Regions from separate parts of the Streptomyces sp. NPDC088707 genome, predicted to be linked through region 1. Evidence: riboswitches for the same ligand, from Rfam matches in the RefSeq annotation. Region 1 holds a riboswitch; the other holds the start of a gene.
The links. A riboswitch is a leader RNA that binds a small molecule or an ion and turns the genes downstream of it on or off. The one in region 1 is predicted to bind ZMP and ZTP.
Positions count from the first base shown of each region.

Region 1 (15,666 bases):
GGGTGGAGCGCGGCGGCGACCACGCCGCCGCCGTCCGCCGTGAACGTGGCGCCGGGCGCGAGGAGACTCATCAGGGCGTCGATGTCCTGGGCGTCCCACGCCCGCTTGAAGTCCCTGACGAGGCGTGCCTGGTGGGCGGTCGGAGCGGTCTCAGGGGGCAGGGAGGCGCGGACGCGGCGCCGGGCGGCGGAGGCCAGTTCGCGGCAGGCCGCCGGGGTGCGGCCGGTGATCCCGGCGATCTCGCCGAACGGGTAGCCGAAGACGTCGTGCAGGACGAGCGCGACGCGCTGGGCCGGGGTCATGGATTCGAGGACGACGAGAAAGGCCATGCTCACCGACTCGTCGAGGGTGACCCGGTCGGCCGGGTCCGCCGGGTCGTTCGCGGCGGTGCCCTGGCGCCCGCTGATCCAGTCGGTCCGCTCGGGCAGCGGCTCGGGGATCCATTCGCCCACGTAGCGCTCGCGCCGTACCCGTGCCGAGCCGAGGAGGTCAAGGCACACCCGGGTGGCGACCGTCGTCAGCCAGGCGCCGTGGGACTCGATGGCGTCCTGCTGCGGCCGGGACATGGCGTACCAGCGGGTGTAGGTCTCCTGGACCGCGTCCTCGGCCTCGGCCAGGGAACCGAGGAGCCGGTAGGCGAGAGCGATCAACCGCCGCCGCTCGCCGATGATCGCGTCCAGACCCGCGCCGGCCTCGTCGTGTCCTGACGTCGTGTGGTGGTAGGTCATGGTTCCGGTGGCTCCCTGATCTCGGATCGTGACTCACCGGTTCGACGAGACAACCCGTCCGATTGTCAGGTCCGCGGCTCTCCCTGACGTTCCGCGGTGCCGTCTCGTCGTATCAGGTGGAGACGCCATCGACCCGGAGAACCCGGGTGGAACACCTGAGGAGACAGCGATGACCAGGATCGGCATTCTCATCGGCAGCACCCGCCCCGGCCGCAAGGGCGACCAGGTCGCCCGCTGGGTCCACGAGCGGGCGGCTCGCCGCGGCGACGCCGCGTTCGAGGTGATCGACCTGCTCGACCACCCCCTGCCGCACCTCGACGAGCCGCTGCCCGCGCTCGCCGGGCGGTACCAGCACGGGCACACCCGGGCATGGGCGGACACCGTCGCCCGCTTCGACGGATTCGTCATGGTCACCCCCGAGTACAACGCCTCCATACCCGGCGTGCTCAAGAACGCGATCGACTACCTGTACGCGGAGTGGATCCACAAGGCCGTCGGGTTCGTCTCCTACGGCGCCGATGGCGGCACCCGTGCGGCCCGGCAGCTGCGGACCCTGTGCGAGCTCCTCCAGATGGGGGCCGTGACCCCACAGGTGTCACTGTCCCTGCACACCGACTTCGAAGACCGCGCGACACTCACGCCGGCCGCCGGCCGCGTCAGCGCCCTGGACACGCTGCTGGACCACGTCGTCGCCTGCAGCACGGAGGGCGGTGCGGCCACGCCCACACAGCGTGAGACGGACGAGGCCGCGATCCGCCGCCGCGTCGACGGGATCATCGACGCGATCAAGTCCAGGGACCTCGAGGGGCTGCGGCGGCTCTACTCGACGGACGTCGTGTCCTTCGACATCGATCCGCCGCTCCAGCACGTGGGGCTCGACGCCAAACTGAAGAACTGGGCGAACGTGTTCACGCTCTTCCAGGAGGTGACGTACGAGGTGCGCGACCTGACGCCCACGGTGGGCGAAGACGTGGCGTTCATCCACGGCTTCGGTCGCCTCAGCGGCACGCTGCGCGACGGGACGGCGGTGGGCGGCATGTGGGTCCGGGTCACCTTCTGTTTCCGGAAGATCGACGGCGAATGGCTGATCACGCACGACCAGGTCTCCGTGCCCCTGGACATCCTGGGCGGCAAGGGAGTCGTCGACCTCGAACCGTGACGCCGGCGGCCCGAGCGGGCGGCGCAGGCGCGTGGCTCCGCCGGCCGACCGTACACGCGCCGCCGAGAGGCGCCTGACCCGGGGAGAACCCCAGGTCAGGCGCCTTCTTTCCTGCCCCTAGAAGAATCCCAGCCTCTTCGGCGAGTAGCTCACCAGCAGGTTCTTCGTCTGCTGGTAGTGGTCCAGCATCATCCGGTGGGTCTCGCGGCCGATGCCCGACTGCTTGTAGCCGCCGAAGGCGGCATGGGCCGGGTACGCGTGGTAGCAGTTCGTCCAGACGCGGCCAGCCTGGATGGCGCGGCCCGCGCGGTAGGCCGTGTTCGTGTCGCGGGTCCAGACTCCGGCGCCCAGGCCGTACAGGGTGTCGTTCGCCGTGCTGATCGCGTCGTCGAAGTCCGTGAAGGACGTCACCGCCACCACCGGGCCGAAGATCTCCTCCTGGAAGACCCGCATGCGGTTGTCGCCCTCGAAGATCGTCGGCTGGACGTAGTAGCCGCCCGCGAGGTCGCCTCCGTGCTCGACGACCTGGCCGCCCGTCAGGATCCGCGCGCCTTCCTTCTGGCCGATCTCCAGGTAGGCGACGATCTTCCGCAGCTGCTCCGCCGACGCCTGCGCGCCGATCATCGTGTCGGTGTCCAGGGGGTGGCCCGGGACGATCTTCTCCGTGCGGGCGACGGCCGCCTCCAGGAACTCGCCGTAGTGGCCCCGCTGGACGAGCGCGCGTGAGGGGCAGGTGCAGACCTCGCCCTGGTTGAGGGCGAACATCGTGAAACCCTCGAGGGCCTTGTCGCGGAAGTCGTCGTCCGCCGCCCACACGTCGTCGAAGAAGATGTTCGGCGACTTGCCGCCGAGTTCCAGTGTCACCGGCTTCAGGTTCTCGGCGGCGTACCCCATGATCAGCCGGCCGGTCGAGGTCTCGCCGGTGAAGGCGATCTTGGCGACGCGCGGCGAGGACGCGAGCGGCTTCCCGGCCTCCTCGCCGAAGCCGTTGACGACGTTGAGGACGCCCGGCGGCAGCAGGTCCGCGACAAGGCTGAGCCAGAAGTGGATCGAGGCGGGGGTCTGTTCGGCCGGCTTGAGGATCACCGCGTTGCCCGCGGCGAGCGCCGGCGCCAGCTTCCATACCGCCATCAGGATCGGGAAGTTCCACGGGATGATCTGTGCGACCACCCCCAGCGGCTCGTGGAAGTGGTACGCGACGGTGTCGTCGTCGATCTCGCTCAGCGCGCCCTCCTGGGCCCGCAGCGCCCCCGCGAAGTAGCGGAAGTGGTCGATGGCGAGCGGGATGTCGGCGGCCAGCGTCTCCCGCACCGGTTTGCCGTTGTCCCAGCTCTCCGCGACCGCGAGCGCCTCCAGACCGCTCTCCATCCGGTCCGCGATGCGCAGCAGGACGGCCGCGCGCTCGGCCGGCGCCGTCCGCCCCCACGCCGGGGCCGCCGCGTGCGCCGCGTCGAGGGCGCGCTCCACGTCCTCGGCGGTGCCGCGCGCGACGTCCGTGAAGGGGCGGCCGTCGACCGGGCTGGGGTTCTCGAAGTAGCGGCCGAGCGCCGGAGCGACGTACGCGCCTCCGATCCAGTGGTCGTAGCGGGCCTCGTACGACATGAGCGCGCCCTCGGTGCCGGGTGCGGCGTAACGGGTCATGGCATGGCCTCCCTGGGACGCGCCGACCGTCCCTGGCCGGCGCTCACCGGCGAGTGTGCGGACCCGGACGTTGCAGGACCGTTGCACCGGCGGACAGTTCCGCCTCCAGGGAGTCGAGACGCGCGCGTACGGGCGGGAGCCGAGCCGCCGGAACCGCCGCGCACAACGCCCGCCAGACCACCACGTCGTCCTCGCCCCAGCTGCTGTACGCCCAGTCCGCGAGCAGCCCGGGATCGCCCCGGTCCACCAGCGCCGCCCGCAGCCGGCCCGCGAGCCGCTCCCGCAGCCGTACGACCCCGGGGGCTAGCGAGGCCGGAAGCAGCGGGCCCGCGTACTCGCCGGCCGCCGCCGCGACGGCCCCCGAGGCGAGCCGCCGGTCCACCGCCGCGAAGTCCGCCTCCACCCCACCTGCCAGCCGGTACGGGCGCGAGCGCAGCACGTCCGGACCCAGCAGCGTCCGGAGCCGCGACAGCTCCGCCCGCAGTGTCACCGGCGTGACGGACTCGTCCTCGTAGAGGAGCGTGAGGAGCTCGTCGCCGCCGACCCCTTCCGGGCGGTGCGCGAGCAGGACCAGGATCTCGCTGTGCCGGCGGCTCAGCCGGACCCGCCGACCGCCGAGCGACAGCGACGCCTCGTCGCGGCCGAGCGCCGCGAGGCGCGCCCTGTCCGCCGGCGGAGCAGGCCCGATCAGCGCGAGCTGCGACTCCGCCGCCCGCGCCACCGCCTGGACGAAGCCGAGACTGTGCGGATGCGCGAGCCGCCTCCCGCCCGTGATGTCGACCGCGCCGAGCACCCGCCCGCTGTGCGGGTCGTGCACGGGGGCGGCGGCGCAGGTCCACGCCCGGACCGGGTGCCGGAAGTGCTCGGCGGCGACCACCTGGACCGGGCGGTCGACCGCGAGGGCCGTGCCGGGCGCGTTCGTCCCGGCCGCCGCCTCCGACCAGCGGGCCCCGGCCACGAAGTTCATCCCCCGGGCCTTGCGCAGCGTGGCCGGGTGGCCCTCGACCCACAGCATCCGGCCGGCGGCGTCGCACACCGCGAGGAGGTGCTCCCCGTCCGTCGCGTACGCCCCCATCAGCTCGCGGATCACCGGCATCGCCGCCGCCAGCGGATGGCCGTCCCGGAGGTCGGCGAGCTCGTCCTCGTCCAGTTCCACCCGGGCCGCTCCGTCCGGGCTCACGCGCGCGCGTGCGGAACGGCGCCATGAAGCGGCGACCAGCGGCCGGACCTGCCCGGAGCCGGGGGCCTCGACGGGAAGGAGGTCGGGCGCCACCGGCCCGGCGGCGGTGCGGGGTGCCGAGGCCGACGAGGAGGACGACCGCGCCTTCCCCGCTTCCCTGCCGCCGCCGTCCGTCCCCGTCTCCCCGTCGCTTCGCGCCGTCCCCGTCTCCCCGCCGCCGCGGACCGTCCCGGCCGTCGCCTGCTTCGGTCGTCCGGCCACCCACGCGTCGCTCAACTCGGCCTCCTCGTCGAGGTCGTCCCGGCCCGTCGGCTCATCGTGATGCGCGGGGGCGCCGTCGACAAGCGCTCCGGCGCCCCGTCCCGCGCACCCTGTCCGGGACCCGCCCCCGACCGCTCACGTACAGTGGGGCTCGGGCCGTGACTGGCGCTTGAGGTGGATCACCACCGGGGAGCGGCCCGGCGGGGACGTGCTCGACCGGCGCGACCGTACCGATGCCGTGCGCCTGGGCGAATCACTGTCAGAGACGACGCCCAGGAGTTGCCATGTCCACCAGCACCGCCACCCTCATGGACGGAACGGCCCTCGCCCGCCGTACGGTCGAGGAGACCGCCGCCCGCGCCGCCGAGATCACCCGTCGCACCGGTGTCACGCCGTGTCTGGCGACCGTCCTGGTCGGTGCGGACCCGGCCTCGGTGACGTACGTGAAGATGAAGCAGAACCGCTGCGCGAAGGCCGGAATCCGCTCCAAGCACGTCGAACTGCCCGCCACCACGACGACCGAGGAACTCGTCGCCGCGATCACGGCCCTCTCCGAGGACCCCGAGGTCCACGGCATCCTCCTCCAGCACCCCGTCGGCCCGCACATCGACGAGCGCGCCGCCTTCGAGGCCATCGCCCCGGAGAAGGACGTCGACGGTGTCACCATGGCCTCCTTCGCCGCCATGGGCTTCGGCCTGCCCGGCTTCGTCTCCTGCACGCCCGGCGGCATCATCCGCCTCCTCGACGCGTACGACGTGGAACTCCGCGGCAAGCGCGCCGTCGTCGTCGGCCGCAGCGCGATCCTCGGCAAGCCGGCCGGACTTCTCCTCCTCGGCCGCGACGCCACGGTCACCTACTGCCACTCCCGCACCGAGGACCTCTCCTCCGTCGTCCGCGAGGCCGACGTCCTCGTGGCCGCCGTCGGCAAGCCGAACTTCATCAAGGGCGCCGACATCAAGCCCGGCGCCGTCGTCATCGACGCCGGCTACAACCCGGGCAACGTCGGCGACGTCGACTTCGCCTCGGCCGCCGAGCGCGCCTCGCTCATCACGCCCGTTCCGGGCGGCGTCGGCCCCATGACCATCGCGGTGCTCCTCGCCCAGACCGTCGAGGGCGCGGAGCGCCAGCTCGGGCTGTAGGACCGGTTCGTGACGGGGCGGCGGAAAGGGCGGCAGGCACGATCGCGGCCGGCAATGGTCACGTTTCTGTACAGGCCGCTCCCCGCACCCCTAAAAAGGTGGCCGCGGAGCCGCCGACCGGCGAACCTTGACCTTGTGCCCCACCCGTCCCCCGCCACCCCGTCGCCGGACCGCCGACCGGGCGAACCCGACCCGCTCGGTGAGCCCGACTCGTTCGATACGACTGATCGTGCCGACCGAGCCGATCGTGTCGATCTGTCCGAACCCTTTGATGTGCCTGATTCGCCGGATGTGCATGACGAGCCCGGGGCGGGTGACGTCTCCGGTACGAACCCGGTGACCCGCTCTGCCGCACTCGCGCGACCCGGTGCCGGTTCCGACTCCGGCTGGTCGCCCCGCATCGTGCGGCTCGGCGCGCCCCGGCCCGGGCCGGCCGCCCGAGGGGCCCGCCGGTTCGGCGTGCCGCTCGTCCCGCTGCTCGTCGCCGGGCTCGTCGCGACCGCGTTCGTCGCCTCGCGGGGCGGTACCGAGCAGAGCCTGTCCACGGGCGAACGACCCGGCGGCGACCAGGTCGGCGCGCCGTCACCCGTCGTGTCCGGCGACGGCCGCGCCGAGGCCACCCCGCCGGGTGGCGGGGGCCCGACCGACCGACGCACGGGCGACACCGGAGCGGCAGGCGTCCGTACCACCGACACGCCGTCGGGCGCCGTGACCTCGGACGCCACTCCGACCCGTACCGCCTCCCCGCACCGGACCGCCGACCCCGAGAAGGGCGCGTCCGCGACCCCCTCCTGGACCGGCGGTTCCACCGCCCCATCCCGGCCGACCCGCCCCGCGACGGGTGGCGCCGGCGCGCCCCGCCCGGTCTCCTTCGATGCGCTGAGTGTCGGGGACTGCTTCGACATCGACCGCGGCGCGCCGGGCACCGCACTCCGGCGCTCCTGCGACACGCCGCACCACGCCGAACTCGTCGCCCGTCTCCGGCTCACCGGTCTCCACGCCACGGACACGGCGATCCGCGAGGCGGCCACGCTGCTCTGCCGCGAACCGCTGCGCCGCAAGGCGGCACGGCAGCCGCTCGGCACGCGCTGGACCACCTTCGTCCAGTACCCGTACCGAACGAGCTACCTCCTCGGCTCGGACGCCATCGCCTGCAGCCTGGCCGCCACCACCAGCGGTGCCGGCACCCTCAGCCGTCGGCTCCAGTAGGGCCGGCGGCGAGGGCCGTCGCCAGAGCCGTCGCCGGATCCCGGTCCGCCGGTCCGGCGGGGGACCAGCGGGCACCCGACTTCAGGTAGGGCCACCAGCGCCCGTCCTCGCCGAGGCGCAGCTGCGCCTCTCCACCCACCACCGTCCACCGCGCACCACCGGGGCGCCGCAGCGCCGGGCGCTCGTCGTCCTCCCAGGCCTCCGTGAGCCGGGTTCCCGCCCACGCGAGCGCCTCGGCGTCCGGCGTCCAGTCCTCCTCCAGTACGGCGAGGGCGGCGGCTCCTCCGAAGTCCCACGCGCGCGTGGCGAGGTCCATCTCCGCCCGTGTCCGGCCCGAGCCGGAGGCGAGCCGCGCCGTGATCCGGGGCAGGGGGGCGCCCGCGGCGAGCCGAACCGCGTCCTGAGCGACCGTGAGCGCAACCGTCGGAGCCGCAGGCGCCGGGGACCCGCCCTGGACGGACGGACCGCCGGACCCCCCACCGCCGGACGCCCCACCGCCGGACGCCCCACCGTCGGACGCCCCGTCGGCGAGCGCCGCCACCAGCATCCGGTGCGCGCGGCCCGCCGCGTCCGCCGCGAGGAACTCCAGGGCAGTCGGGTCGACCCCGGGCCCCGGTTCCGTCTCCGCGTCCAGGGACAGCGACCGGCCCGGTGCGTCCTGAGCGACCGGAGGCGCGGGGAGCGGCGGCACGAGGAACCCCGCCGCGTAGGCCTCCTCGGCCGACACGCCCGGCATCCCACCCGCGCCCTCGGGCATGTCCGCGCCCGGTGTGTCGTCCGCTCCCCGCCCGCCGTGCGCGGCACGCGAGGCGCTGCGCGCCTGCAACTGGTCCAGGAGGGTCCGCTCGCCGCGGCCCCGCATGAGGAGCAGGACGAAGGGATCCTCGTCGAGCAGCCGGGCCACCTGGTAGCAGAGCGCAGACGTGTGCGGACAGTGGTCCCACGCCTCGCAGCCGCACTCCGGGTCGAGATCCCCGATTCCCGGCAGCAGATCGAGCCCTGCCGCCGCCGCGTCCTCGACCAGGTGCGGCGGCATCTCACGGTCGAGGAGCGCGGCGATGTGCCCCGCGCTGTCGACGGCGAGGTCCAGGAGCCGCTCCCACTCCTCCTCCGAGAACTCCCGCACCAGGACGTCGCTGCGGTACGCCGTTCCGTCCCGGTCCTTCACCACTGCCGTGATGCGGCCGGGCCGTACCGACACGGCACCCACCGCTCCCGCGCGCGCGTGCCGGCGTCCCGCCTTGAGCTGCCGGCCGTCGAGCGCGGTGTCCTCCAGCGCCTTCAGCCACGCCAGGCCCCACCAGGTCCTGGCGAAGGCCGCACCCCGCGCGGGAGGCAGCGCCGCGAACGTCCGCTCGTCGCCCTCGTGTCCGTACCCGCTCATCGTGCGTCACCCCGCAGTCGTACGAGCTCCGCCAGCTCGGCATCGGTCAGTTCGGTCAGCTCCGGCGGGGTGTCCCCGCCGGTCCCGAGGACGGTGTCCGCCAGCTCCCGCTTGCGGTCCAGCATGGTCGCGATCCGGTCCTCGATCGTCCCCTCGGCGATCAGCCGGTGCACCTGCACCGGGCGGTCCTGCCCGATCCGGTACGCGCGGTCGGTGGCCTGGGCCTCCACGGCCGGGTTCCACCAGCGGTCGTAGTGCACGACGTGCTCGGCGCGGGTGAGATTGAGACCGGTGCCGGCGGCCTTGAGGGAGAGCAGGAAGACCGGGACCTCGCCGCTCTGGAAACGGGCGACCATCGCCTCCCGCTCGGCGACCGGCGTCCCGCCGTGCAGGAACTGGGTCCGCACGCCCCGCGCCGCGAGGTGGGCCTCCAGCAGCCTGGCCATCCCCACGTACTGGGTGAAGACAAGGGTGCACGCGCCCTCGGCGAGGATCGTGTCGAGGAGCTCGTCGAGCAGCTCCAGCTTGCCCGAGCGGCCCTCGATCCTCGGCCGCTCCTCCTTGAGGTACTGGGCGGGGTGGTTGCAGATCTGCTTGAGACCGGTCAGCAGCTTGACGACCAGGCCGCGCCGCGCCATGCCGTCGGCCTCGGCGATCGCCGCCAGGGTCTCCCGTACCACCGCCTCGTAGAGACCGGCCTGTTCCGGTGTCAGGGAGACGGTCCGGTCGGTCTCCGTCTTCGGCGGCAGCTCGGGCGCGATGCCGGGGTCCGACTTGCGGCGGCGCAGCAGGAACGGGCGGACCAGCGCCGCGAGTCGCGCGGCCGCGGCCGGGTCCCGGCCGCCCTCCACGGCGGCGGCGAACCGGGTCCTGAAGGCGCCCAGGGTGCCGAGCAGCCCGGGCGTGGTCCAGTCGAGGATCGCCCACAGCTCGGAGAGGTTGTTCTCCACAGGCGTGCCGGACAGCGCCACGCGCGCGCGTGCCCCGATGGTCCGCAGCTGCCGGGCCGTCGCCGAGTACGGGTTCTTGACGTGCTGCGCCTCGTCCGCGACGACGAGTCCCCAGCTCCGCTCGGCGAGTCGCGCCGCGTCGAGCCGCATGGTGCCGTAGGTGGTGAGGACGAAGCCGCCGTCGGTGAGGTCCTCCAGGTCACGGGTCGCGCCGTGGAAGCGGCGCACGGGCGTGCCCGGCGCGAACTTCTCGACCTCGCGCTGCCAGTTGCCCATGAGAGAGGTCGGACAGACGACGAGGGTGGGTCCGGCGGAGTCCGGGTCGGACTGCCGGTGCAGATGCAGCGCGATGACCGTGATGGTCTTGCCCAGACCCATGTCGTCGGCGAGGCACCCACCGAGGCCGAGTGAGGTCATCCGGTGCAGCCAGTCGAGCCCGCGCAGCTGGTAGTCGCGCAGGGTCGCGGCGAGCGCCGGGGGCTGGGAGACCTGCGGACGGCCGCCCTCGGGGTCGGCGATCCGCTCCCGCAGCCGCTCCAGCCAGCCGGTCGCCGCCACCTCGACGGGCCGGCCGTCGACCTCCGTCGTTCCGGTGAGGACGGCCGAGAGGGCATCCACCGGAGTCACCGTACGGTCCTGCTGCGACCTGGCCCGGCGCACCTCGGCCGGGTCGACCAGCACCCAGCGGTCACGCAGGCGGACCAGCGGCCGCCCGGCCTCGGCGAGCCGGTCGAGCTCGGCGCGCGTCAGCTCCTGATCGCCGACGGCGAAGCGCCAGTTGAAGCCGAGCAGAGCGTCGGCGGAGAGGAAGGAGGGGAGAGTCGAGGAGGAACGTGCCTCCTCCGCCTTCTCGTCGGACCCGGGACCCTCGGCGCCGGAACCGAGCCTTTCGTCACGGGAACCGGAACCGGAACCGGAAACGGCACCGGAACCGGAACCGTAGCCGTCCCCGGGCCTGGACCCGGGCCCGTCGGCGGTGCTCCCTCCTTCCGCCAGTTCCCCGCCCACCGGCCCGATCACCGCACTCGCCGTCAGCCGGTCCGCGAGCTCGCGCGGCCAGTGCACCTGGACGCCCGCGTCCGCCAGGGCTCGGCCTGCCGTACCGAGCAGCTCCGCGACCTCCTCGTCGGCGAGTTCGACGGTGTCGGGGACCGCCGCCGTCAGAAGCGGGGCCAACGGGGGCCAGGCCCGTGCGGCGCGTCGGAGGGCGAGCAGGGCGTCCATACGGGCCCGGGGACCGAACGCGGCCGCCGTCCGGCCGGAGCCCGCCCACACCTCCGCCGCGTCCGCGACGAGGGTCGGATCGGCGACACCGTGCAGTTGCAGGACCGCCCGGAAGTCGGGCGCCTTCTCCGACTCGGCGGTGAAGCCCGGCAGTTCGAGCCGGAGCGACAGCCGGACGCCCGCGTCGTGAACAGCCGCCACATCGGCGGCCCACGCCCGCTGCTCGGGAATCGGCTGCGGCGCGTCGGCGGCGAAGGCGGGGCCACCGGCGGCGAGCGGAGCGGCCGGAGTACGGGGGAGGGCGTCCGCGACGGCGTCGGCGAACGCGCGCAGCAGCGCCTCGGGTTCGGGCAGGAGCGGCGGCTCGTCCGACGAGAGCGGTACGGCGTGGGCCTCGGGAGGCATCGACGCCGCGAGCGTCCGCAGTGCGGCGAGCTCGCCGGGCCCGAGCGGACCTACCCGCCACGCGTCGACGTCACCTGCGGTGAGGCCGGGAAGCAGCAGGCCGCGTGCGACGAGGTCGAGGGCGAGGAGCGAGGCGGCACCCCAGAAGGCGTTCGCGGGTGACGCGGTGTCGGCGAAGCGGGCGCGGGTGAGCAGCGGCAGGGCGTCCCGTACGGAGAGGAGACGCGCGGGGACGGTCACCGGCCGGAGGCTCTCTCCGTCGATGACCGTGATGTCGGCGACCGTGATCTCGGCGACCGGGGTGTCGACGTCCGTGATCTCGGCGGCCGAGGTGTCGGTGTCACCGGCACGAGCAGACCCGGCGTCGGTGCTCGGCCGCGCGTCGCCGTCCGCGGACCAGAAGGCGATCCGGCCCGCGCGGGGCGGATCGGCGGGGAGGAAGACGGCGTTGTGGCGGGTGAGTCCGGGGGATGTGCCCCGGGCGGGCTCCTCGGTGGATGCCGGAGCGGGCATCTGAGCGGGTTCGCGGGCGGAATCATCGGGTCCGTGCGACAGCGACAACGCATTCCTCAAATTTGACTACCTGACGTCCGAGCGGCCGAAGGTACCTCACCGCACCCACTCGACGAGGCACCCGCCGCACGTGATCCATGCCACACCTTCCACGGGGTGGGGCTCGCCCCACCCCCTGCCCCCGGCGCGCCCCCGACCGGGGACGGGTGGTGACGCCATGGCCCCGGACGATCACGGATCCGTAGGTTCTCGGTAGGCGCCCAACGACCGTCACCGCTACCGATGTCGACAGAAACCGGAGCCCGTCCATGTCCCAGGCCACCGTCCTGCCCCCGGCCGCCGCCGCACCCGCCGCGGCGCCCGCCCGCGCAAGAGGCGGCAGCGAGTTCACCCCGCTCCTGCGGACGGTCAGGTCGCAGGGCCTCCTCGAACACCGCCCCGGCTGGTACGCCCGCGGCATCGCCGTCAACCTCCTCGGCATCGCCGCCGTCGTGGCCGGCCTCGCCCTGACCGGTCCCTCCTGGTGGGCGCTCCTCCTCGCCGTACCCCTCGCGCTGCTCTCGGCCCGGGCCGCGTTCGTCGGCCACGACGCGGGCCACGCCCAGATCACCGCGAACCGCAAGGCCGGCCGGATCCTCCAGCTGGTCCATGCCAACCTCCTCCTCGGCATGAGCCGGGAGTGGTGGAACGACAAGCACAACCGCCACCACGCCCACCCCAACCACCTCGACAAGGACCCGGACGTCGCGGCGGACATCCTCGTCTTCGCCGAGCACCAGACGGCCGGCCGCTCGGGGCTGCGCGGATTCCTCACCCGCCACCAGGCGTGGCTGTTCTTCCCGCTGACGACCCTGGAGGGCATCGCACTCAAGGTGTACGGGGTCCAGGCGCTGCTCGCCAAGGACGGGCCCTGCCGCTCCCGCCGTGAGCGGCTCGTCGAAGGCGCGCTGCTCCTCACCCACTTCGCGGGATACACGGCCCTGCTGCTCACCCTGCTCACCCCGCTTCAGGCGCTCGCCTTCGCCCTCGTCCACCAGATGCTGCTCGGGGTGCACCTGGGCATGGCCTTCGCCCCCAACCACAAGGGAATGGAGCGGCCCGACGAGCACGCGGACGGCGACAGCTGGGGTCACCTGCGGCGCCAGGTGCTCACCTCGCGCAACATCCGGGGAGGCGCCCTGACCGACTGGTTCCTCGGCGGTCTCAACTACCAGGTCGAGCACCACCTCTTCCCGAGCATGCCGCGCCCGAACCTGCGTCTCGCGCAGCCGGCCGTCCGGGCCCACTGCGCCGCCCTGGGCGTCCCGTACACGGAGACCGGCTTCGTGGACTCGTACCGCCAGGCCCTCGGCCACCTGCACGACGTGGGCGCGCCGCTGCGGTCCGAGTGGGCCGAGTAAGGTCGAGAAAGGTCACATCTGATGTGATCATCGGTCCGACGGTCGGTGCTTCGGCCGTCGGAAAGCGGAGAAGGGGAGCTCCTCGACATGAGCGACGGCACGGTCACCACGGTCAGCAGCAACGGCACGTACACGTTCACCAAGCCCAACCGCGAGGGCATCACCCTCCTCGCCGGGCTCGGCGTGGAGGGTGACGTCCACGCGGGCGTGACGGTCAAGCACCGCTCGCGCGTCGCCCAGGACCCGACCCAGCCGAACCTGCGTCAGGTCCACCTCATCCACGCGGAGCTCTTCGACGACGTCGCCGGAGCCGGCTTCGAGGTCGCGCCCGGCGACCTCGGCGAGAACGTCACCACCCGGGGGATCGACCTCCTCGGCCTGCCCACCGGCACCCGACTGCACCTCGGCGCGGAGGCGGTCGTCGAGATCACCGGTCTCCGCAACCCGTGCGCCCAGATCGACACCTTCCGGCACGGACTGCTCAAGCAGGTGCTCGGCCGCGACGAGAACGGCGAGATCGTGCGCAAGGCCGGGATCATGGGCATCGTCCTGAACGGCGGCGAGGTGCGCCCCGGAGACCCGATCCGCACCGAGCTGCCGGAGGGCCCGCACCGCCCGCTGCAGAAGGTCTGAGTCACGGGGCCTCGCGCCTGCCCGCGGCGGACGAACCGGGCCCCGGAAGCTCACCCCTCCAGGGCGCAGGAGTTGACCACGTCACCGCTCGCGGGACGGGCGATCGTCCGGTCCGCCGGCGGAGCCGTACCCTCCTCGACCCACTTCGTCAGCGCGTCGAACGCCGACCGGTAGCACGGCAGGATCGGACGCAGACGGTCCGGATACGTGTCGTACAGGCCGTCGGTGTGCGTCCCGTCCTGCACCGTGTAGAACCGGTGCATCCCGCCCCGGCCCCGCGCGTCGATCATCCGCGTGTACACGTCGGAGTCGGTGGCGAGGGGCAGCAGCGTGTCGAGGTCGCCGTGGAGAGTGATGAGCGGCTTGCCGATGCGACCGGTGAGCGCGACCTTCGCCACCGCGCGGTGCACGGAGGCGGGCCGGGAGGCGTAGTCGTACGAGGCGTCCGAGGCGCAGGGCGCGAAGATCTGCTCCGCGGTCCCGCCGGCGGAGGAACCGGGGCAGGCGGGGTCGTACGAGGGGTCGAACTCGGCCCGGAAGATCTTCTGCGTCAGGCCCCAGTACGCCTTCTCGTGGTACGGCCACAGGAAACGCGACCCGGGCGCGAAGCCGGCCCCGATCAGATCCTCGTCGGAGGCCTGCCCGAGCGACCGGGCCACCGTCACCGGCAGGCTCGTCAGGAGGTTGGGGCCGCGCGAGGTCCACAGCACGCCCTCCCAGTCGACCCCGCCGTCGTACAGCTCGGGACGGTTCTCCAGCTGCCAGCGCGTCAGATAGCCGCCGTTGGAGATGCCCGTCATGTACGTGCGCTCCGGGGCACTGCCGTAACGCTGCCGAACGGCCTTCTTGGCGGCCCGTGCCAGCTCGGTCACCCGGCGGTTCCACTCGGCGACCGCGTCGCCGGGACCGCGTCCGTCGGTGAAGAAGTCCGGTCCCGTGTTGCCCTTGTCGGTGGCCGCGTAGGCGAACCCGCGGGCGAGGACCTGGTCGGAGATGAGCGCGTCCGTGGAGTACTGACGGCGGGTGCCGGGCGCGCCGGTCACGACGAGGCCGCCGTTCCAGCGGTCGGGCAGCCTGATGACGAACTGCGCGTCGTGCGCCCAGCCGTGGGTGGCGTTGAGCCGTGAGTCGTCGGGGAAGTAGCCGTCGATCTGGACGCCGGGCACGCCCGACGGGTTGCGGGTCCCCAGGGCGGCGAGCCCGGCCTGGTCCGCGGTGTCGGTGTACGGCGTCCCCGCGAGCCCCGCGGTCGTGAGATCCGCCAGGCAGGCGGACTGCTGGTGCTCGGCGCCGGGAACGTGGAGCCGGTCCTGGCGTGCGCAGTGGGCGGCGGCGCCCGCCGCTGCCCGCTCCTCCGCCCCGGCGGGCCCCGCGGGAGCCAGGACGGTGACGGCGGTCAGGAGCGCGGCGAGCAGCGGGACGCCTGGGAACAGGCGCATGAGGGCCTCCGGGGGCAGGGAAAGGGATGCGGCGCCACATCGTGCGACGCACCCTCATCACCGGGCCATGGTCCCGGACCACACCTCGGGCTGTCGGGCCGTGTGGATCGGCATGACACCCCTCGGCGGCCTCCTGCCGGCAGGAAGCGAGTACAGATCGATCGGGAGCGATCGGGGGTCGGAGCCGATCGGGAGTAGACCGGCAGCCGCTCAGGAGTGCCGGTCAGGAGGGCCGGCCAGGAGTCGACCGGGAGCCGGTCAGGAGGGCCGTACGGCCATCGCGTCGAGCCCCGCCAGGAGTGCGGGCAGTCGCGGACCGCGGGCCACCGGCAGGACCTCGCGCGGCAGCTCGTCGAGCAGGACGAAGGCCATGTCGTCCGGACGCGCCACCAGCGACCAGC
Region 1 covers NZ_JBIVLV010000001.1:559,421-575,086, reverse strand. The annotation lists gene sigJ (RNA polymerase sigma factor SigJ) at 1-728, opposite strand, end outside; gene ACIP84_RS02680 (NAD(P)H-dependent oxidoreductase) at 898-1,887, shown strand; gene ACIP84_RS02675 (aldehyde dehydrogenase family protein) at 2,005-3,528, opposite strand; gene ACIP84_RS02670 (GAF domain-containing protein) at 3,572-4,801, opposite strand; ZMP/ZTP riboswitch at 5,118-5,226, shown strand; gene ACIP84_RS02665 (bifunctional 5,10-methylenetetrahydrofolate dehydrogenase/5,10-methenyltetrahydrofolate cyclohydrolase) at 5,254-6,108, shown strand; gene ACIP84_RS02660 (hypothetical protein) at 6,400-7,317, shown strand; gene ACIP84_RS02655 (SWF or SNF family helicase) at 7,298-8,701, opposite strand; gene ACIP84_RS02650 (DEAD/DEAH box helicase) at 8,698-11,793, opposite strand; gene ACIP84_RS02645 (acyl-CoA desaturase) at 12,102-13,193, shown strand; gene ACIP84_RS02640 (MOSC domain-containing protein) at 13,281-13,826, shown strand; gene ACIP84_RS02635 (tannase/feruloyl esterase family alpha/beta hydrolase) at 13,877-15,265, opposite strand; gene ACIP84_RS02630 (hypothetical protein) at 15,524-15,666, opposite strand, start outside.

Region 2 (15,666 bases), on a different contig from region 1:
CCGCATCGCCTCCGGCCACCTGCTCGGCGCGGACGTGCCGGTCAAGCTGCGCCTCCTCGAGATCCCGCAGGGCGTGAAGGCCGCCGAGGGCACCGCCATGGAGCTCGACGACTGCGCCTTCCCGCTGCTCAAGGGCATCGACATCTTCGACGACCCGAACAAGGGCTTCGAGGGTGCCAACATCGGCCTGCTCGTGGGCGCCCGCCCGCGCGGTCCGGGCATGGAGCGCGGCGACCTGCTCGCCGCCAACGGCGGCATCTTCAAGCCGCAGGGCCAGGCCATCAACGCCCACGCCGCGGACGACATCAAGATCCTCGTCGTCGGCAACCCGGCCAACACCAACGCCCTCATCGCGCAGCAGTCCGCCCCGGACGTGCCGGCCGAGCGCTTCACCGCCATGACCCGCCTGGACCACAACCGCGCGCTGACGCAGCTGGCGAAGAAGACCGGCGCCTCGGTCACGGACATCAAGCGCCTCACCATCTGGGGCAACCACTCCGCGACCCAGTACCCGGACATCTTCCACGCGGAGATCGCCGGCAAGAACGCCGCCGAGATCGTCGACGACGAGGCGTGGCTGGCCGACACCTTCATCCCGACCGTCGCCAAGCGCGGCGCCGCGATCATCGACGCCCGTGGTGCGTCCTCCGCCGCCTCGGCCGCGAACGCCGCCATCGACCACGTGCACACCTGGGTCAACGGCACCGCCGCGGGCGACTGGACCTCCATGGGCATCCCGTCGGACGGCTCGTACGGCGTCCCGGAGGGTCTCATCTCCTCCTTCCCCGTCACCACGAAGGACGGCAAGTACGAGATCGTCCAGGGCCTGGAGATCAACGACTTCTCGCGCGGGCGCATCGACGCCTCGGTGAAGGAGCTCTCCGAGGAGCACGACGCGGTCCGCGAGCTCGGCCTCATCTGAGTCCTGGCTCCACGCGCCCGGCGCCCCCGAACCGTACGACCGACCGTACGGCGCGGGGGCGCCGTTTCTCATGCTCCGGAAAGGCCCCAAGTCGGCCGTAGGCTGGGGTGGTCGAGCACTGGGGCATCGGCGGCATCGGAGGAATCGTGACCGGGACCGGGAACACGGCGGGCGGCATCCACGTCACCAACGCCGGGGGCAACGTCACCATCGGCGACCACAACACCGTCACCAGTACGGGTCACGGGGCCCCGGCCACACGTGACCCGCAGCAGGAGGAACTGCTCCAGGCCATCCGCCGGCTCCGCGCCGACCTCGGCGGGGTCGTCCCCACGGAGCAGACGGCCGCACTGGAGGGCGAACTCTCCGAGGCCGAGGCCGAGATCGAGAACACGGGCCGCGCGGACGCGGGCCGGCTCACCCGGGTGCGCCGCGCCCTCACGGACGCGGGTGCCGTGACCGGGATCCTCGCCTCGGGCGTGGCCGTCGGACAGGCGGCAGGCGCGCTGCTCGGCGGCTGAGCCGCGCCGGGCCGGGGTGCGTGGGATGCCACGCGCGCGGGGCTGGGACGCGCCGGGTCGGGACGAGCGGTTCCGTGCGGGACCGAGGCCGTACGGTGGGCCGCCCGGGGTGTCAGTGGTGCCTCAACCCGCCCTGTTCTCGCGGAGTTTCGCCGCCCGCGCCGCCAGGTCGTCCCGCGCGCGCAGGAGCAGGCCGTCGCCGAAGGTGATCCGGGTCGCGCCGAGCCGGCCCAGCTCGGCGAAGGACGGGCCGCCGTCCGGGGCGGCCAGCGCGTTGAGCGGGAGGCCGCCGAGGGCGGTGCGCAGGGCCGGGAGGTCCGCGGCCGGTGCGGCGATCGGGTAGACGCAGTCCGCGCCCGCCTCCGCGTAGAGGCGGGCGCGGGCGATGGCCTCCTCCAGCGGTTCGGACGTCCCGCGGATGTACGCGTCCACGCGCGCGTTGACGAGGAGTCCGGGGCCCGCCGCGGCCCGTACCTCAGCCAGCCACTCGGCGTGCGCCCGCGGGTCCTTGAGCCGGCCGCCCGGCCCGGTGTCCTCCAGATTCACGCCGACGGCCCCCGACTCCCGTACGCGCTCCACCAGTTCGGGCGCCGGCAGCCCGTAGCCGCCCTCCAGGTCCGCCGTCACGGGCACGGAGACGGCCCGGACGATCCGGGTCACGGCGGCGAACATCTCCGCCACCGGGGTCGCCCCGTCCTCGTACCCGAGGGAGGCGGCGATCCCGGCGCTCGGCGTCGCGAGCGCGGGGAACCCCGCCGCCTCGAAGGCGCGGGCGCTCACCGCGTCCCACGGGCCGGGCAGCACCAGCGGGTCGCCGGCCGCCCGGTCCCGGTGGAGGGCGTGCAGGACCCGGGCCGCCGGGCCCCAGGGCCCGTCCCCGCTCCCGGCTCCGGACCCGCCCCCTGCCGTGCTCATGCGCTGCGCGGGGTGTAGTGGCCGGGCGTCATCCGGGTGGTGACGCCGATCCGGTTCCACGCGTTGATGACGACGATCGCGCTGATGACGCGGGCGAGTTCGGTCTCGTCGAACTGCTCGGCGGCGCGGGCGTACACCTCGTCGGGGACGAAGCCGTCGGTGAGGACGGTCACGGACTCGGTCAGCGCGAGGGCGGCGAGCTCCCGCTCGGTGTAGAAGTGCCGGGACTCCTCCCAGGCGGAGAGCTGCACGATCCGCTCGACGGTCTCGCCCTCGGCCAGCGCGTCCTTGGAGTGCATGTCGATGCAGAAGCCGCAGTGGTTGATCTGCGAGGCCCGGATCTTGATCAGGTGGTACAGGGTCGGGTCGATGTCCTTCGCCGCCGCCGTCTCCAGACGCAGCATGGCCCGGTAGAACTCGGGGACGCGCTCGGCGAGGGGGAGGCGCGGGGCGTGCTCGTGGGCGTACTCGGTCGGGGCGGTGGTGCCGAGGGTGTCCAGGGTGTCGATGGGGTGCGTGTGCGTGGTCATGTCTTCACCGTACGAGCGAGGTGGCTCAGGAGTATGGTCCATTCGCATGGCGAACGAGTGGGCCACTTTCGGGGCTGATCTCCATCTGGAACTGCGCGGTCCGCGGCTGCGGGCCGGACTCATGGACGCGCTCCGCGAGGCGGTGCGCAGCGGGCGCCTGGAGGCGGGCACCCGGCTGCCGTCCTCCCGGTCGCTGGCCGCGGACCTCGGCATGGCCCGCAACACCGTCGCCGACGCCTACGCCGAACTCGTCGCCGAGGGCTGGCTGACGGCCCGGCAGGGCTCCGGCACCCGGGTCGCCCGCCGCGCCCAGCCCCGCCGTCCCGAGCCCGGACGGGCGGAGCCGCGTCGTTCCGATCCGCGCCGCGCCGAGCCCGGGCGGGCGGAGCCCCGTCGTTCCGATCCGCGCCGTCCTGAGCCCCGGCACTCCGAGGCCGGGCCGGGCGCCGGGCCCGCCGCCGCTGCCGCGCGCGCCCTGCCCCGGCCCTCCACGCCCGCGCACAACCTGAAGGCCGGCACCCCCGACCTGGCGTCCTTCCCGCGCGCCGAGTGGCTCAAGGCGTACCGGCGGGCGCTCACCGCCGCCCCCAACGAGGCCTTCGGGTACGGCGATCCGCGCGGCCGGATCGAACTGCGCACCGTCCTCGCCGAGTACCTGGCCCGCGCGCGGGGCGTGTACGCCCGGCCCGAACGGATCGTCGTCTGCGCGGGCTTCGTGCACGGTCTGATGCTCATCGGTCAGGTGCTGCGGAGCCGGGGCGTCCGCGACGTCGCGATCGAGTCGTACGGGCTCGGCCTCCACGCGGGTCTCCTCACCGGCGCGGGCCTCGGCACCCCGGTCCTGCCCTTCGACGGGCGCGGCACCGTGGTCGAGGCGTCCGGGCCCCTCGGCTCGGCCGGAGCCGTCCTGATGACGGCCGCCCACCAGTTCCCGCTGGGCGGCGCCCTCCCCCCGGACCGGCGCGCGGAGGTCGTCGACTGGGCGCGGGCCGCGGGCGGCTTCGTCCTGGAGGACGACTACGACGGGGAGTTCCGGTACGACCGGCAGCCCGTGGGCGCCCTCCAGGGACTCGATCCCGAGCGGGTCGTCTACCTCGGCACCGCGAGCAAGTCCCTCGCCCCTGGGCTGCGCCTCGCGTGGATGGTGCTGCCGGAGAGCCTGGTCGGCGAGGTGGTGGCGGCGAAGGGGGCCGTGGACTGGGTGTCCAGCGCGCCGGACCAGCTGGCGTTCGCGGAGTTCCTGGGCTCGGGGGCGTACGACCGGCACGTACGGGCGATGCGGCTGCGCTACCGGCGGCGCCGCGACCAGCTGGTGGCGGCGGTGGCCGCGCACTCGCCGGAGACGAGGGTCAGCGGGATCGCGGCCGGCCTCCACGCCGTCCTGGCCCTGCCGCCCGGCACGGAGCAGGACGTGCTGCGGGCCGCCGCCTGGAACGGCCTCGCGGTCCAGGGTGTCGACCAGTTCCGCCGCCCGGCGGTGCCGGCGACCCTGGACGGCCTCGTCGTCGGCTACGCGACACCCCCGGACAGCGCCTGGCAGGGCGCCCTCCAGGCCCTGTGCCGGGTGCTGCCCCAGGCGCCGGGGGCAGCTGAGGCAGGCGCCTAGGGGGCGTCCTGCCCCGTGCCGGGGCCAGTGCCTGTGCCTGTGCCCGTCCCCGTGCCGGGGCCAGTGCCTGTGCCCGTCCCCGTGCCGGGGCCAGTGCCTGTGCCCGTCCCCGTGCCGGGGCCAGTGTCCGTGCCTGTGCCCGGCCCCGTCCCTGTGCCGTCCCCGGGGCTCGGCCCCGTCCGGGAGCCCGGTCCCGAGGCCCCGCCGGCCCCCGATCCCGCCGCCCCGGACCCAGCCGCCCCGGACCCCACCGCCCCCGCCTCCACCGGCCGCCCGTTCGCGTCCACCTCCGGTGGTTCGCCGAAGCGCGCCAGGGTCAGGGAGCCCGCCACCGCGATCGCGAAGCCGGTGACCGCGAGCCAGCCGAGGCCCTCACGGGTGGTGTCGCCGAGCCAGGCCACCCCGATGATCGCGGGGCCGACCGTCTCGCCGAGCACCGCGCCCGCCGTCGCCGTCGTCACCGAGCCGCGCTGGAGCGCCGAGGTCAGCAGGACGAACGCGGCCCCGCCGCCCACCAGGAGCGCGTACCAGACCGGATCGGCGAAGTCGACGCCGTCGATCAGCCGGACCGCCACCTCCACCACCCCGAAGCCGAAGCCCGCCCCCAGGCCGAGGACGAGGGCGCGGGGCTTCGCCGGCAGCCGCCCGCCCACGACGCCCAGCAGCAGCACCCCGAAGGCGCTCGCGAGCAGCGCCCAGGGCAGCCACTCGGGGCCGTCCTGGTGGCCCTCCTTGCCGGAGGCGAGGGCCAGTAGCGCGAGCCCCGCGCAGACCACGCCCACCGCCGTCCATTCCACCCGGCTGAGCCGCACCCGCAGCACCCGGGAGGCGATGACCGCCGTGACCGCCAGGCTCGCGGCGAGGGCGGCGCCGACCACGTAGATCGGCAGGGTCCGCAGGGCCACGATCTGCAGGACGAACCCGAGGCCGTCCATGCAGAGGCCCGCGATGTACCGCCACTGCCGCAGCACCCGCCACATCAGCGCGATGTCGACTCCGCCACCGGTTCCCGGTGTCGTGGCGCGGGCCCCCATCGCCTGGAGAACGGAGGCCGCGCCGAAGCAGACGGACGAGGCGAGCGCGCAAATCATCCCGAGTAGCACGAAACGACTCTAGGCGCTGCGGCTGGAATTGACCGGCCTACACTGTGCGGTCGCGACTGCGAAGGGGAGGGCCAGGGACATGCGGAGGCTGAGGTCGAGCACGGTGGTGCTCGGCGGGATGGGTGTGCTCGCGGCGACGATCACCGCGTGCGGCTCCGACCCGGACAAGCGGTGCGTGGACCCGGTGACCCGGGAGACACTGCCCAGCTACGAGTGCGAGAGCGGCGGCGGCAGCGACGACGACGACAACGGCAGCGGCACCCACCGGGGCTCGTACTACTACGGCGGCTCCATACGCGACAACCGCGTGAGCGGTGGCAGCTTCGACATGAAGGCCGTCGACACCGGCGGCTTCGGCTGCTCCGGTTCCGGCGGCGGCTGAGAGAGGTCCGGCACATGCGACGGCACACCATCGAGCCCCGGCCGGGCTGGCAGGAGACGGTGGAGGAGCAGGGGCTCGTCTACCCGCTGACCCGCTACCCGGACGGTTCGCTGCGTCCGTACTGGGACGAGAGCGCGTACTACTCCTTCAGCCTGCCCGAGGTCGAGGCCCTCGAGGAGGTCGTCGAGGAGCTGCACGCGATGTGCCTCGCGGCGGCCGCGCACATCGTCGAGCGGGACCGGTTCGCCGAGCTGGGGATCACCGATCCGAAGCTCGCGTCCCTGGTCGCCGAGTCCTGGCGACGGCGGGCCGAACTGCCGTCCCTCTACGGGCGGTTCGACCTGCGCTACGACGGCACCGGACCGGCCAAGATGCTGGAGTACAACGCCGACACCCCCACCTCGCTCGTGGAGGCGGCGAGCCCGCAGTGGTTCTGGATGGAGGAGCGCTTCCCCGGGGCCGACCAGTGGAACTCCCTCCACGAACGGCTCGTCGACGCATGGCGCAAGCAGGCCCCGCTGCTGCCGCCCGGCCCTCTCCACTTCGTGCACTCGGACGGCGACGAGCTCGGCGAGGACCTGATGACGGTCGCGTATCTGCGCGAGACCGCCCAGCAGGCCGGGCTGGAGACCGAGGCCCTCTCGGTCGAACGGATCGGCTGGGACCGGCTCTCGCGCCGCTTCGTGGACGACCGGCTCCGCTTCATCCGCAGCTGTTTCAAGCTCTACCCGTGGGAGTGGCTGACCACCGACCGCTTCGGCCGGCACGTCCTGGACACCCTCGACAACGGCGGCGGCACGGGCACCACCTGCTGGATCGAGCCCGCCTGGAAGATGCTGCTCTCCAACAAGGCGCTTCTGGCGATCCTGTGGGAGCTGTACCCGGGCCACCCCCATCTGCTGCCCGCCTACCTCGACGGACCGCGTGAACTCGCCACGACCGCCGGCTGGGTCGCCAAGCCGCTGCTCGGTCGCGAGGGAGCGGGCGTCACCCTGCACGAGGCCGGCACGGAGGCGTTCGTACGGGACGGGGAACCCTGCTGCTACCAGGAGCTGGCCCCGCTGCCCGACTTCGACGGCAACCGGGTGGTGCTCGGCGCGTGGGTCGTCGAGGACGAGGCGGCGGGACTCGGCATCCGGGAGTCGGCGAGCCTCGTCACCGACGAGTACGCCCGCTTCCTGCCGCACGTGATCCTGTAGGGCCTGCCCCTCCGGCCGCTCCCGCTACTCGGGGACGTACTCCCTGAGCGGCGCCGGCCTCAGGCCCGCGGCCTCGGCCGCCGCCAGGGCCCGCGTCAGATCCTGCTCCAGGGTCTCGTTGAAGTGCAGGAGGATGATGTCGCCGGCCTTGAGCGTCGGCGCCGGCGGGGTCCACTGGCCCCAGGTGGTGAGGTCGTACGTCCACGTCACCAGCGCCTTCGCCCCGCAGGCGCGGGCCGCGGTCCGGGTGGTCGCGTCGTACACGCCGTACGGCGGGCGGAGCAGCCGCGGGCCGTCGCCGAACTGCGCGAGGTGCTGGTCGCGCGCCCCGCAGAGCTCCGCCTTCTGGCCGGCGGCGTCGAGGGTGGTCAGGTCCGGGTGGTTGACCGTGTGGTTCTCGACGCGCGAGGGGCCCTGGTTCAGCAGGGTGTGGAAGTAGCCGGAGTCGTACGAGTAGGCGCCGGGCAGCAGGAAGAGCGAGGCGGGCACCCGGCGGTCGAGCAGCAGCTTCGCCGCGGCGGGGTCGTGGAACCAGCCGTCGTCGATGGTGATGAAGACGACCGGGTCGGTGGTCTCGATGTGCGAGACCACCGGGACGGGCTCGGGCCAGGCCGCCCTCGGGGCGGCGTGCGCGGGTCCGGTGACCGCGCCGAGGAGCGCGAGGGGGACGACGGCGGCGAGCGCGGCACGCACGGCGTGACGCAGGCGGAGTCTCGGCATGGCGGCATCATTGGCCTAGACCAACTGCCGTGTCAATGGCACGAGTTGCCCCGTCCCGGCCCGCGGCCACCGTCCCCTCGAACGGACTCCGTCACTCCTCCGACAGCACACCCCTCAACTGCTCAAGACCCCAGTCCAGGTCCTCCTTCGAGATCACCAGCGGCGGTGCGATCCGGATGGTCGACCCGTGGGTGTCCTTCACCAGGACACCCCGCTCCATCAGCTTCTCCGAGATCTCCCGGCCCGTGCCGTGCGACGGCGCGATGTCCACCCCGGCCCACAGCCCGCGACCGCGCACCGCCTCCACCGCCCCACCGCCCACGAGCAGCCCCAGCTCCGCGTGCAGGTGCTCGCCCAGCTCCGCCGCCCGCTCCTGGTACTCGCCCGTCCGCAGCATCGCGATCACTTCGAGGGCCACCGCGCAGGCCAGCGGGTTCCCGCCGAACGTCGACCCGTGCTCACCCGGCCGGAACACCCCGAGCACCTCCCGGTCGGCGACCACCGCCGACACCGGCACCACCCCGCCGCCCAGCGCCTTCCCCAGGATGTACACATCGGGCACCACGCCCTCGTGCTCGCAGGCGAACGTCCGGCCCGTCCGGCCCAGACCCGACTGGATCTCGTCCGCCATGAACAGCACGTTCCGCCGGCGGGTCAGCTCCCGCACCCCCGCCAGATAGCCCGCCGGCGGGACCAGGACCCCCGCCTCGCCCTGGATCGGTTCGAGCAGCACCGCCACCGTGTTCTCGGTGACCGCCGCCTCCATCGCCGTCAGGTCCCCGTACGGCACGATCTCGAACCCCGGCGTGTACGGACCGAAGTGGTCCCGCGCCTCGTGGTCCGTGGAGAAGCTGACGATCGTCGTCGTCCTGCCGTGGAAGTTGTTCGCCGCCACCACGATCTTCGCGTGCCCGTCCGGCACGCCCTTCACCTCGTACCCCCACTTCCGGGCGGTCTTCACGGCGGTCTCGACCGCCTCCGCGCCGGTGTTCATCGGCAGCACCGCCTCCTTCCCGCACAGCTCGGCGAGCCGGGTGCAGAACTCGGCGAACCGGTCGTGGTGGAAGGCGCGCGACGTCAGCGTCACCCGCTCCAGCTGGGCCTTCGCCGCGTCGATCAGACGCCGGTTGCCGTGCCCGAAGTTGAGCGCCGAGTAACCGGCGAGCATGTCGAGATAGCGGCGCCCCTCGACATCGGTCATCCAGGCGCCGTCCGCCGAGGCGACGACGACCGGCAGGGGGTGGTAGTTGTGAGCGCTGTGCGCCTCCGCCGAAGCGATCGCGTCTTGTGTGCTCGACACGGGATCTCCGTTCGTCCTGCGGCTCGGGGGGTGACCCCGACGAGGGGGTGTGGCCCCTGTTTCTATCGTCGCTCGGATACCGGACCGGGAAACCTCGCGCGCGGCGCGCCCGCTACTCTGAAAACACGCACGGCGACTGGCGCGCGGGGAAGCGACCCCGGGGGAGCCGTGCGCGGCAGACCACACGAGACGCCGCCCGCCTGGGCGTCACGGGACCGAAGTCCCGCGTGGCGCCGCGCCTCTCACGCAGTGCCCCGGGACCCACCGACGCCCGGAGGACACCACCATGACCACGCCCCAGCACCCGCACACCCACCCCGCGCTCGCCGCCGCCGACCCCGAGCTCGCCGCCCTCGTCGGCGCCGAGGAACGCCTCCAGGCCGAGACCCTGCGCCTCATCCCCAGCGAGAACTACGTCTCCGCCGCCGTCCTCGAAGCCTCCGGCACCGTCCTCCAGAACAAGTACAGCGAGGGCTACCCCGGCCGCCGCTACTACGAGGGCCAGCAGAACATCGACCAGGTCGAGACCCTCGCCGTCGAGCGCGCCAAGGCCGTCTTCGGCGTCGACCACGCCAACGTCCAGCCCTACTCCGGCTCCCCGGCCAACCTCGCCGTCTACCTCGCCTTCGCCGAGCCCGGCGACACCGTCATGGGCATGGCCCTGCCCATGGGCGGCCACCTCACCCACGGCTGGGGCGTCTCGGCCACCGGCACCTGGTTCCGCGGCGTCCAGTACGGCGTCCGCCAGGACACGGGCCTGATCGACTTCGACGAGGTCCGCGAGCTCGCCCTCAAGGAGCGGCCCAAGATGATCTTCTGCGGCGGCACCGCGCTGCCCCGCACGATCGACTTCGCCGCCTTCGGCGAGATCGCCCGCGAGGCCGGTGCCGTGCTCGTCGCCGACGTCGCCCACATCGCCGGCCTGATCGCGGGCGGCGCCCACCCGTCCCCGGTCCCGCACGTGGACGTCATCTCCACCACCACCCACAAGACCCTGCGCGGCCCGCGCGGCGCCATGCTGATGTCCCGTGAGGAGCACGCCAAGGCACTCGACAAGGCCGTCTTCCCCGGCCTCCAGGGCGGCCCGCACAACCAGACCACCGCCGCCATCGCCGTCGCCCTCCGCGAGGCGTCCCTGCCCTCCTTCCGCGACTACGCCCACGCCGTCGTCGCCAACGCCAAGGCCCTCGCCGAGGCCCTCCTCGCCCGCGGCTTCGACCTCGTCTCCGGCGGCACCGACAACCACCTGATCCTCATGGACCTCACCCCCAAGCAGGTCCCGGGCAAGATCGCCGCGAAGGCCCTCGACCGGGCGGGCATCGTCGTCAACTACAACACCGTCCCCTACGACCCCCGGAAGCCGTTCGACCCCTCCGGCATCCGCATCGGCACCCCCTCCCTCACCTCCCGCGGCCTCACCACGGAGCACATGGACCAGGTCGCCGACTGGATCGACCGCGGTGTCGCGGCCGCCGGCGCGGGTGACGAGCAGGCCCTCGCCACCGTCCGCGCGGAGGTGGCCGACCTGCTGACCGCGTTCCCGGCCCCGGGCCTGCCGGTCTGACCCGCGCGGCGGGCCCCGCCCGTCAGCCGCCGACCGACTCCGCCGCCCGCCGGGCCGCCTCACGGTCCGGTATGCCCTCCAGGCGGAAGGTGAGCGCGCCCCCGTTCCTCGTCCAGAGGAGCGTGGGGCCCGCCGTGCGGACCTCATGCGTCCAGGCCGTGCCCGTCCCGTCGGTCATCGGGAACGTCAGCAGATGCGGGGCCGCGAACCAGTAACCCTGCGCGCCGTCCGGGAGATCGACCCACTCCGGCTGCGTCCGCACCTGCTTGGCGAAGCCGATGTCCAACCGGGCCGGGAACTCGTCCAGCCGGACCGTCCGCTCCCCGTCGCGCCAGCACAGACTGATCACCGCTCGGCCCCGCTCGGCCGACCCCGTCACCGCGATCGCGTCCGGCGCGCCGAGCGCCCTCGGTATCAGCGGCTCGAAGCCCGCGAGCCGCCCGGCCTCCGCCGGCGGCACCGGCTCCGGGCACCCCGGCACCGGACCACCGGCCGGGACGTGCCGCCCGTCCGGGTCGTACCGCACGGCGACCCCGCCGAAGCCGAACCACTCCGCCACCGCCGCCCGCACCGGCGGCGTGAGCACCAGGACGATCAGCACCCCGGTCAGGCCCGCCACCAGCGCCCGCCACCGCGCCCGCGCCCAGCCCCGTACCGACGCCCACCCGTCCCGTCGACGGCGGACCGGAACCGGTGTGGGCACCTGCTCGGCGAGGAGCTGGGCGAGCACCCGCTCGGCCATCGACTCCCCGTCCACGTCCGGCACCCGCAGCCGCCGTCCCAGCTCCCTCAGCTCGTCCGGCAGACCTTCGTCAGCCACGCCCCTCACCTCCCTCCGGTCCTTCCGTCAGGCTCTCCCCGAGCACCAGGCCCAGCTTCTTCAGTGCCCGGCTCAGCCGGGACTTCACCGTCCCCCTCGGCCAGCCGAGCGCCTGCGCCGTCTCCGTCTCGTCCAGTTCGAGGAGGTAGCGGTGGATCACCACCTGCCGGTGGTCCTCGCCCAGTCCGTCGAGCGCGTCGAGCAGCCGTCTGCTCCGCTCCCGCTCCACCGCCGCGACCGCCGGGTCGGCCGACTCCGGTATCCGCGGCTCACCCCCGAGCAGGTCCGCCTCCCGGTCGGCGACGGCCCGCTGCCGACCCGCCGACCGCACTGTGTTCCTGGTCTCATTGACGACGATCCGCAGCAGCCACGGCCGGAACGGCGAGCCCTCCTGGAAACGCCCGAGCGAGCGGTACGCCTTGAAGAAGGCCTGCTGCACCACGTCCTCGGCCTCCGCGCCCGCGCCGCACGCCACCGCGGCTCTCAGCGCGACCGCCGTGTACGCGCGGACCAGCGCCGCGTACGCCTCCGGCTCCCCGGCGCGTACCCGTGCGATCACCGCGGCCTCGTCGTCGACCAGGCCCCCCTCCCGCGTCCTCACACTCTTGATACACCGGCAGTCCGGGATCGGTTCCCACACCTGAGAGAATGATGTGCATGGCCTCTGACGTTCCCCGCGTGCTCTCCGGAATCCAGCCCACCGCAGGCTCGTTCCACCTCGGCAACTACCTCGGCGCCGTCCGCCAGTGGGTCGCCCTCCAGGAGACCCACGACGCCTTCTACATGGTCGTCGACCTGCACGCGATCACCGTCCCGCAGGACCCCGCCGAGCTGCGCGCCAACACCCGGCTCGCCGCGGCCCAGCTGCTCGCCGCCGGTCTCGACCCCGAGCGCTGCACCCTGTTCGTCCAGAGCCACGTCCCCGAGCACGCCCAGCTCGGCTGGGTCATGAACTGCCTCACCGGCTTCGGCGAGGCCTCCCGCATGACCCAGTTCAAGGACAAGTCCGCCAAGCAGGGCGCCGACCGCGCCACCGTCGGCCTCTTCACGTACCCGATCCTGCAGGTCGCGGACATCCTGCTCTACCAGGCCAACCAGGTCCCGGTGGGCGAGGACCAGCGCCAGCACATCGAGCTGACCCGTGACCTCGCGGAGCGCTTCAACGGCCGCTTCGGCGAGACGTTCACGATCCCGGCGCCGTACATCCTCAAGGAGACGGCGAAGATCTACGACCTCCAGGACCCGGCGATCAAGATGAGCAAGTCGGCGTCCACGCCGAAGGGCCTCATCAACCTCCTGGACGACCCGAAGACCACCGCGAAGAAGGTCAAGAGCGCGGTCACCGACACCGAGACGGTGATCCGTTTCGACCCGGAGAACAAGGCCGGCGTCTCCAACCTGCTCACCATCATGTCCACGCTCACCTCCACCTCCGTCGAGGACCTGGAGAAGAGCTACGAGGGCAAGATGTACGGCGCGCTGAAGACGGATCTCGCCGAGGTCATGGTGGACTTCGTCACGCCGTTCCGGACCCGCACCCAGGAATACCTGGACGACCCGGAGACGCTGGACTCGGTCCTGGCCAAGGGAGCCGAGAAGGCCCGGGCGGTCGCCGCCGAGACGCTGGCGCAGACGTACGAGCGCATCGGCTTCCTGCCGGCCAAGCACTGAGACCAGGGACCCTGGCCCAAAGGGCGGTGCAGGCCGCACACTGGCGGCTGCACCACCCGACACAAGTCGACCGACGACGGAGGAGAACGACGTGGGGACCGTAACGCTCGGCGTTTCGATCGCGGTCCCGGAGCCCTACGGCAGCCTGCTCCAGGAGCGGCGCGCCGGCTTCGGGGACCCGGCCGCCTACGGCATCCCCACGCACGTCACCCTGGTCCCGCCGACGGAGGTCGCCGAGGAGCGGCTGCCGGAGATCGAGGCGCACCTCGCGGGTGTCGCCGCCGACCACCAGCCGTTCCCCGTGCGCCTCAAGGGCACCGGGACCTTCCGCCCGCTCTCCCCGGTCGTCTTCGTGAAGCTCGCGGAGGGCGTGCCCCTCTGCAACCGGCTCCAGCACCGGATCCGGGACGAGGCGGGCCCCCTCGCGCGCGAGCTCCAGTTCCCGTACCACCCGCACGTGACCGTGGCGCACGGCATCTCCGAGGAGGGGATGGACCGGGCGTTCGAGGAGCTCGCCGGGTACGAGGCGGCCTGGATCTGCCGCTCGTTCGCGCTGTACGAGCAGGGCCCGGACGGGGTCTGGCGGAAGCTGTACGACTACGAGTTCGGCAGCGGCCGCCCCATCTCGGCGGTCCCCGCGCAGGGCGGCAGCCCGGTCGACACACCGACGCCCACGGCCTAGAGCCGTACGGTCACGCCGGCACGTCGGCACGCGCCGTACGGCGTCACGCCGGCCCGGCAGCACGTCGGCACGTCACACCGGAAGCCGCCGGAACAGCGGCCTCGGCACGTGCCGTACGGCCGCCATCACCATCCGCAGCGCCCCCGGCACCCACACCGTCTCCGAGCGTCGCCGCAGCCCCAGCTCGATCGCGCCCGCGACCGCCTCCGGCGTGGTCGCGAGCGGCTCCTCCGCGCGCCCGGCCGTCATCTTCGAGCGGACGAACCCGGGCCGTACGACCATGACGTGCACCCCGGTGCCGTGCAGCGCGTCCCCGAGGCCCTGGGCGAAGGCGTCGAGCCCGGCCTTCGACGAGCCGTAGATGAAGTCGGCGCGGCGGGCCCGCTCGCCCGCCACCGACGAGAGCACCACCAGCGAGCCGTGTCCCTGCGCCTGGAGCGCGGCCGCGCACACCAGACCGGCGGAGACCGCCCCCGTGTAGTTGGTCTGCGCGACGCGGACGGCGGCGACCGGGTCGGACTCGTCGCGCGCCTGGTCGCCGAGGACCCCGAAGGCCAGCAGCACCATGTCGATGTCGCCCTCCGTGAAGATCTTCCCGAGCCGCTCCTCGTGCGACTCGGTGTCGAGCGCGTCGAAGGGCACGGTGCGCACCTCCGCGCCCAGCGCCCGCAGGGAGTCGGCCGCGGCGGTGAGCGCGGGGGAGGGGCGGCCGGCCAGCCAGACGGTCCGGGTGCGGCGGGCGATCAGCCGCCGGGCGGTGGCGAGCCCGATCTCGGAGGTGCCGCCGAGGACGAGCAGGGACTGCGGGGCACCGAAGGCGTCCTTCATGGGGGCTCCTAGAGGTCGAGGCGGCGGGAGAGGTCCGACGTGAGGACGGACCGGGGGTCGAGCGCGGCGCGCAGCGCCCGGAACTCGCCGAGCCGCGGGTACATCGCGGCCAGCGTCTCCGGCCGTACGCGGGAGTCCCTGGCGAGGAAGACCCGGCCGCCGGCCCCCGCCACCTCCTCGTCGAGCGAGTCGAGGAAGGCGCCGAGTCCGGGCAGGCCGCCGGGCAGGTCGAGGGCGAGCGTCCAGCCGGGCAGAGGGAACGACAGCGGGCCGGGGCCGCCCGCGCCGAAGCGCTGTAGGACGGCGCCGAAGGCGGGGCAGCGGCGGTCCGCGATCCGCCGGACCACCGTCCGCAGGGCCTCCTCCTGCCCGTACGGGACGACGAACTGGTACGGGACGAACCCCGCGCGCGCGTGGATCCGGTTCCGGTGCGGGATGCCGTCGAGCGGGTGGAGGAAGGCGGTGAGCGACTGGAGGCCGCCGGTGCGCGCACGGGGCGCCCCGCGGTACCGGAGCTCGTTGAGGAGTTCGGCGGCGGTCCGGCCGAGGAGGCCGCCGGGCACGAACGGCGGCGGCGCGGGCAGCAGCGCGGGCCGGAACGCGAGCGGTGCCCGGCGGGCCCGGTGGCGGCGGGGGAGCGCGTCGTACGGGGTGTGGTCGCCGTGGGTGAGGACGGCGCGGCCGGTGGCGGCGCCCCGGGCGAGCAGGTCGATCCGGGCGACGGAGTGGCCGTGTCTGCGGTCGGCGTGGGCGAGCCGGGCCATCGTCTCGTCGAGGTCGGGGGCGCGCTCGGTGCCGACGGTCATGAGAGAGGTCTCGACGGGCAGCAGCCGCAGGGTGGCGGTGAGGATCACCCCGGTCAGGCCCATGCCGCCGGTGGTGGCGTCGAACAGCGGGGTGCCG
Region 2 covers NZ_JBIVLV010000009.1:274,890-290,555, reverse strand. The annotation lists gene ACIP84_RS26830 (malate dehydrogenase) at 1-922, shown strand, start outside; gene ACIP84_RS26825 (hypothetical protein) at 1,069-1,443, shown strand; gene ACIP84_RS26820 (isocitrate lyase/phosphoenolpyruvate mutase family protein) at 1,567-2,358, opposite strand; gene ACIP84_RS26815 (carboxymuconolactone decarboxylase family protein) at 2,355-2,888, opposite strand; gene ACIP84_RS26810 (PLP-dependent aminotransferase family protein) at 2,935-4,494, shown strand; partial or broken gene ACIP84_RS26805 (hypothetical protein) at 4,782-5,585, opposite strand; gene ACIP84_RS26800 (hypothetical protein) at 5,677-5,979, shown strand; gene ACIP84_RS26795 (glutathionylspermidine synthase family protein) at 5,994-7,178, shown strand; gene ACIP84_RS26790 (polysaccharide deacetylase family protein) at 7,203-7,898, opposite strand; gene rocD (ornithine--oxo-acid transaminase) at 7,990-9,198, opposite strand; ZMP/ZTP riboswitch at 9,321-9,411, shown strand; gene glyA (serine hydroxymethyltransferase) at 9,485-10,762, shown strand; gene ACIP84_RS26775 (hypothetical protein) at 10,785-11,582, opposite strand; gene ACIP84_RS26770 (RNA polymerase sigma factor) at 11,575-12,183, opposite strand; gene trpS (tryptophan--tRNA ligase) at 12,240-13,253, shown strand; gene ACIP84_RS26760 (2'-5' RNA ligase family protein) at 13,345-13,935, shown strand; gene ACIP84_RS26755 (decaprenylphospho-beta-D-erythro-pentofuranosid-2-ulose 2-reductase) at 14,008-14,763, opposite strand; gene ACIP84_RS26750 (FAD-binding oxidoreductase) at 14,772-15,666, opposite strand, start outside.
Region 2: another riboswitch for ZMP and ZTP. It lies ahead of glyA (serine hydroxymethyltransferase); the one in region 1 lies ahead of ACIP84_RS02665 (bifunctional 5,10-methylenetetrahydrofolate dehydrogenase/5,10-methenyltetrahydrofolate cyclohydrolase).